Regions from separate parts of the Rahnella aquatilis CIP 78.65 genome, predicted to be linked through region 1. Evidence: predicted binding sites of a transcription regulator. Region 1 holds the regulator's gene; the other holds the start of a gene.

What was found. Region 1 encodes PurR, which represses purine synthesis genes. Its sites were predicted from a motif close to CANGCAAACGTTTGCNTG; they were not measured.
Region 2: the regulator PurR is predicted to act here: its motif matches at 1,583-1,600, upstream of RAHAQ2_RS21660 (nucleobase:cation symporter-2 family protein).

Annotation. Positions count from the first base shown of each region.
Region 1 is NC_016818.1:3,029,349-3,032,498, reverse strand. Features, by position in the region: gene punR (DNA-binding transcriptional activator PunR) at 67-972, shown strand; gene purR (HTH-type transcriptional repressor PurR) at 1,008-2,033, opposite strand; gene cydH (cytochrome bd-I oxidase subunit CydH) at 2,304-2,456, shown strand; gene RAHAQ2_RS13590 (C40 family peptidase) at 2,622-3,150, opposite strand, start outside.
Region 2 is NC_016818.1:4,784,820-4,787,969, reverse strand. Features, by position in the region: gene RAHAQ2_RS21660 (nucleobase:cation symporter-2 family protein) at 137-1,528, opposite strand; gene gltS (sodium/glutamate symporter) at 1,767-2,978, shown strand; gene RAHAQ2_RS21650 (PTS cellobiose transporter subunit IIC) at 3,032-3,150, opposite strand, start outside.

The sequences.
Region 1 (3,150 bases):
TTTGATAACAGGCTTGTGAAACGCTAATATTTGCACACTGCTATCAAAAATATTGAAGGCTGAATTATGTGGTCAGAATACACCCTTGAAGTGGTTGATGCCGTGGCAAGAACCGGCAGTTTTAGTGCGGCAGCGCAAGACTTGCACCGCGTGCCTTCGGCTATCAGCTATACCGTCCGTCAGCTTGAGCAGTGGCTGGCCGTGCCGTTGTTTGAACGTCGCCACCGGGAGGTAGTGCTGACGCCTGCAGGCAAGGTTTTTGTCGATGAAGCGCGGATTCTGACAAAAAAAATGATAGCCACACGCCGGCAGTGTCAGCAGGTGGCGAACGGCTGGCGCGGCGAATTACGTGTGGCGGTCGACCGGATTGTAAAACCTGCACGAACACGGCGTCTGGTGCTCGATTTTTACCACCATTTTGCGGATACCGAACTCATTATTCACTCGGAAGTGTTTAATGGTGTCTGGGATGCGCTGGTCGACGGGCGTGCAGACGTGGCGATCGGTGCCACGCGCGCGATACCCGTTGGCGGGCGCTTCAGTTTTCGTGACATGGGATTTATGGACTGGCATTGCGTCGTCAGCCCGCAACATCCGCTGGCGCAATTATCCGGCGCACTGAATGATGATCAACTGCGGCCTTATCCGGCACTCTGTCTGGAAGATACTTCCCGGACATTGCCTAAGCGTGATACCTGGACGCTGGATAATCAGCGGCGCCTGGTCGTGCCAGACTGGACCTGCGCGCTGGAGTGCCTGACCGAAGGTTTATGCGTGGGGATGATGCCGGTTCACCGCGTCACGCCGTGGATAGAACAGAAGAAGTTGCAGGTGCTGACGCTGGAAAATAGGTTCCCGGACAGTCCGTGCTGTCTGACGTGGGATCAAAGCAATCCGTCACCCTCACTGGCCTGGTTACTGGACTATATGGGCGAGACAGAAACGATGAATCAGGAATGGCTGCGTGATTAAAAAAAACGCCTGCACAGGCAGGCGTTCGATATCTGTTAACGGCGGTAATCGCGGTACGGACCGTCGGCGACTGAACGTCGCTCGACCAGTTTCGGATGTACCTCGATGGTCTGAGACTCTTCACGTTTACTGACAATTCTGTCCAGCAACATGGTAAAGGCCATTTCACCCAGACGTTCTTTCGGCTGATGCACGGTTGTCAGCGCCGGAGAGAAATAACGGGCATTACGCACATTGTCGTAACCGATCACAGAAATATCCTGAGGAACGCGAAGGCCCAGTTCGTCTGCGGCACAAATGGCGCCCATTGCCATCACATCGCCGCCACAGAAGACGGCAGTGGGGCGATGCTTTTGCATCAGAATTTTATGCATCGCCTGATAGCCCGATTCCGGCTCGAAATCGCCCTGAACCACCCACTCCTCACGAAGCGGAATATTGGCTTCGGTCAGTGCTTTCACAAACCCCTGGAAGCGGCCGCCGCCGGTATTACGTGCAAGTTGTCCCGGGATCACGCCAATATCACGATGACCGCGTTCAATCAGATAACGCCCGGCCATGTAACCGCCTTCGAAAGCATTATCAATAATGCTGTCGGTGAAGTTTTTACGCGCTTCGCCCCAGTCCATGACCACCATGGGAATGGCGCGGTGCTCCTCGAGCATATTAAGCAATTCATCAGGATATTCTGCGCACATCACCAGCAAGCCGTCGACGCGCTTTTGCGCCAGCATCTGCAGATAGGCTTGTTGTTTCTCCAGATTATTATGCGAGTTACATAAAATCAGCGTATAGCCTTTGGAGAAGCAACTGTTTTCCACGGCCTCAATCACTTCGGCAAAATAGGGCGCTTCGCTGGATGTCGCCAGCAGGCCGATCGTTTTAGTGTTATTGACCTTCAGACTCCGGGCGACAGCACTCGGCGAGTAATGTAGCTCTTTGATTGCAAGGAGAACCGCGTCTTTGGTTTCTTCGGCGACGAAACGTGTTTTATTGATGACGTGCGACACGGTTGTAGTGGAAACGCCAGCGCGCTTTGCGACATCTTTAATCGTTGCCATGTAAACAATGACTCCTGAACTCACGTGTTTCAGCACGTTAGCATTATGTTAATCGTTTGCTTGCGTGGATCTCACTGCTGGCTTCTAAAAGGGCAGTCAAATCGTTGGGTGGATTCTTCAGAATGAGGCGTGAAATGCTCTCGGGTGAAATCAACCGGCACACAGGCGTGTTAACCGACAATTTTCTCTTATAATGCAGGAAAGTGGAAGCAAAATTCTCAGGAACGCCTTGTCATTCAACACAAGATTTTAAAGGTTAATTATGAGAAAATGCGTTGGCACACAATGAGTGTGGCTTTAAAAATGCCACAATTTGATCCGAAAGGGGGTTTGATGGACAGCAACCTGAAATTATCGTTGATCACCACGGTATGCGCTTTGCTTATGATTATTGCTTTCAGCTTCACCGCAGTGATGAACTGATTCATTAAGTGATCCGCCATAAAAAAGGGCGATTCCTGTTGCAGGGATCGCCCTTTTCAATTTTACGCACTGACCGTTACCGCTGATACTCTTCCCTGCATAAACGCTTCGTTAAATGCTATTCAATGGCTGATTAGCGAAACTTCAGACTTAACGAATTGTTTATTATCGGATCGTTTTCGGGGTCATTACCCGACGTGCGCCCACATAGTGATCTTGCCAGTAATCATCGCCGAGAGAGGTGATTTTAATGTCTTCGCCTGTTCTCGGAGACTGAATAAACTTGCCGTTACCCACATAAACACCAACATGGTCTGCTGCGCCGCGGTTATTGATTCTGAAGAATACCAGATCACCGCTTTCAAGTTCGCCGCGTTTGACCGGAGCCGCATCGCGCAGGTGATACATTTCATTCGCTGTGCGTGGCATTTTAATGCGGATCAAATCTTTGTAGGCGTAATAGACTAAGCCGCTGCAATCAAAACCGGTATTCGGTGAGGTTCCGCCCCAGCGATACGGTTTTCCTACCTGATGCATCAGTTTGGTCATGGCCGTTTGCTGGGCATGCTGATAGCGTTTTTTATGTGTTGCACTGAGCGTAATCGGTTTGCTGTCTTCTTCGGACTTTTTACCTTTGCGGTGCCGGCCATAGGCTTCTTTTTTACTGGCCCTTTCCGTGCTGTTTTTCGCGAGT
Region 2 (3,150 bases), 1.8 Mb from region 1:
CGGGAAAATGGAAAAAGATTCTTTGTTTATGCCGCAAACAGCGACTTTTCTCAACAGGTTAGCCGAATGGAGGCAATAAAAAGCGGCAGGGGTTCCAGACCTTCTGCCGCTGTTGCACGCGGATTACATCCGGTGATTACTTTTCGTGAGGGAAAACCAGATTCAGAACAATCGCAGTAATGCCGCCTGCCGCAATGCCAGAAGAGAGAAGGGTTTTCAGCCAGTCTGGCGCGAATTGCAGGATCAGCGGTTGCTGGGAAACACCCATACCGACAGCGAGAGAAAGCGCCATGATCATAATCGCGCGGCGGTTCAGACGCTCGCGGGAAACAATACGCACACCCGAAGCGGCAATGGTACCGAACATCACGATGGTGGCGCCACCCAGCACCGGTTCAGGAATATGCTGCACAAAGCCTGCAACGGCAGGGAACAGCCCGAGGAGAATCAGCATCAGCGCGACCACAAAACCGACATAACGGCTGGCAACGCCGGTCAGCTGAATGACGCCGTTGTTTTGTCCGAAGCAGGAATTCGGGAAGGTGTTAAATACCGCAGAAAGCATCGAGTTCAGGCCATTGGCCAGCACGCCGCCTTTGATGCGCTTCATGTAAAGCGGGCCGCTGACTGGCTGCTCAGAAACGTCTGAAGTGGCCGTAATATCACCGATGGTTTCCAGCGATGTCACCATGAAAATCAGCATCAGCGGGATCAGCAGATTCCAGTCAAAACCCAGCCCGTAATACAGCGGCGTCGGTAATGTTATCCAGTTACCTTGCGCGGCTGGCGCGACGGTTGGCAACATGCCCGTCATCCAGGCCACCAGATAACCCACAGCCATCGCGATAACCAGAGATGCCACGCGCAGGTAAGGATTACGTTGACGGTTTAGCAGAACAATCACCACCAGCACGACGGCGGCCAGCAGCAGATTTTTCGGTGCGCCGAAAGTGTGATCGCTCATGGCTGCATATCCGCCGCCGATAGATGTCAGCCCGACCTGAATCAGTGACAGCCCGATAATCATTACCACGATGCCGGAAACCAGCGGCGTAATAATGCGGCGCGCGAGATGCAGGAAACGGGAAAGAATGATTTCGGTACAGGAAGCCAGCATCAGCGTGCCGAACAGCGCCGCCATCATGGTCGGCACATCCGCACCGCCATTTTTCAGCGCCATCCCGCCCATGATAAGCGGAGCGACAAAGTTAAAGCTGGTGCCCTGAATCGAAAGTAAACCTGAGCCGACCGGCCCCCAGGTTTTAATCTGCAAAATAGACGCCAGGCCAGAGGCGAACAGCGACATGCTGATGATGTGCTGCGTGTCCTGCGCAGGTAAACCCAGCGCCTGACAAATCAGTAATGCCGGTGTGATTACCGCAACAAACATCGCCAGCAGGTGCTGACAGGCGGCGAATAACGTCTGAGGTAAAGGCGGGCGGTCCTCGAGCCGGTAAATCAGTTCACTTTTTTGCTGGCGGGAGAGATCGGGTTGCTGTGTTTCTTGTTCTGCGGGTTGCGAACTCATGCTGTGGCATTCCAATAAGCGGCAAAGCGGGCATTTTTATTGAAATTAACGATAAAAGCAATCGTTTGCTAACGGCAATATTCCACGGCTGGTTTGGGATTGGGCGGGATTTATAGCCTGTTTTTCTTGCCTGATGCAGCGTGAATGACTTCTAATTCAGCTTCTGGGAAAAAACATGTCAGTGAAAATTTTATAAGCAATTAATTTTATTGTATTTATTTTAAAATGGAGTTCGTGAATGATTCAACTCGATACCTACGGCACACTGGTTGCCGCCACACTGGTACTCCTTTTAGGACGGAAATGCGTTCAGTCGGTCAAATTCCTCAAAAAATACACCATTCCTGAACCCGTTGCCGGTGGTTTGCTGGTCGCTTTGCTGTTGCTGATCGCCAATCAGATGTTCGGCTGGGAAGTCGGTTTCGACATGTCTTTAAAAGAGCCACTGATGCTGGCCTTCTTCGCAACCATTGGCCTTAATGCCAATCTTGCAAGCCTGCGGGCAGGCGGAAAATCCCTGTTTCTGCTGGTGTTTATTGTCGTGGGTTTACTGCTTTTACAAAATGCCATTGGTATCGGTATGGCGAAAATGCTGGGGCTGGACCCGCTGATGGGTTTGCTGGCGGGGTCGATTACCCTTTCAGGCGGCCACGGCACCGGCGCGGCATGGAGCAAGCTGTTTATCGAGCGTTATGGTTTTGAAAATGCGACGGAAGTCGCGATGGCTTGCGCGACCTTTGGTCTGGTGCTCGGCGGCATTATTGGCGGCCCGGTAGCGCGCTATCTGGTGAGCCATTCTTCCACACCTCAAGGCACACCTGAAGATACGGTCGATCCGAGCGCATTTGAGAAACCGTCGATTGGCAGGATGATCACGCCACTGGTGATGGTGGAAACCATCGCGCTGATTGCGATCTGCCTGATGGCGGGGACGCACATCTCCGGCCTGTTGCAAGGCTCGGCATTTGAAATTCCAACCTTTGTCTGCGTGCTCTTTGTCGGTGTGATCCTGAGTAATATGCTGGCATGGCTCGGTTTTTACCGTGTCTTCGACCGTGCAGTATCCGTGCTGGGCAACGTCAGTTTATCGCTGTTCCTCGCCATGGCATTGATGAGCCTTAAGTTGTGGGAGATGGCGTCACTCGCGGTGCCGATGATGGCGATTCTTATCGTACAAACCCTTGCAATGGCACTTTACGCGATTTTCGTGACTTATCGCGTGATGGGGAAAAACTACGACGCGGCGGTGCTGGCGGCAGGGCACTGTGGTTTCGGGCTGGGTGCCACCCCGACGGCCATTGCCAATATGCAGGCGATCACCAACCAGTTCGGGCCTTCGCATCTTGCGTTTCTGGTGGTGCCGATGGTGGGCGCATTCTTCATCGATATTGCCAATGCGATTGTGATTAAACTCTATCTGATGCTGCCGATATTCCCGGCCATCAGCTAAAAAAAGGCACAGAAATATCATTTCTGTGCCTGATTTATTCCTTCCCGCCAGGTTTATTGTGCCGCATCCGCCTTTTCAGTGAACATCTGTTCGGCCTCAGCGGCTTTCTCCTGGGTCAGTAACTGCTTCTCGTAGACTTTGAAGAATGGATAATAAATTACCATCGACAACG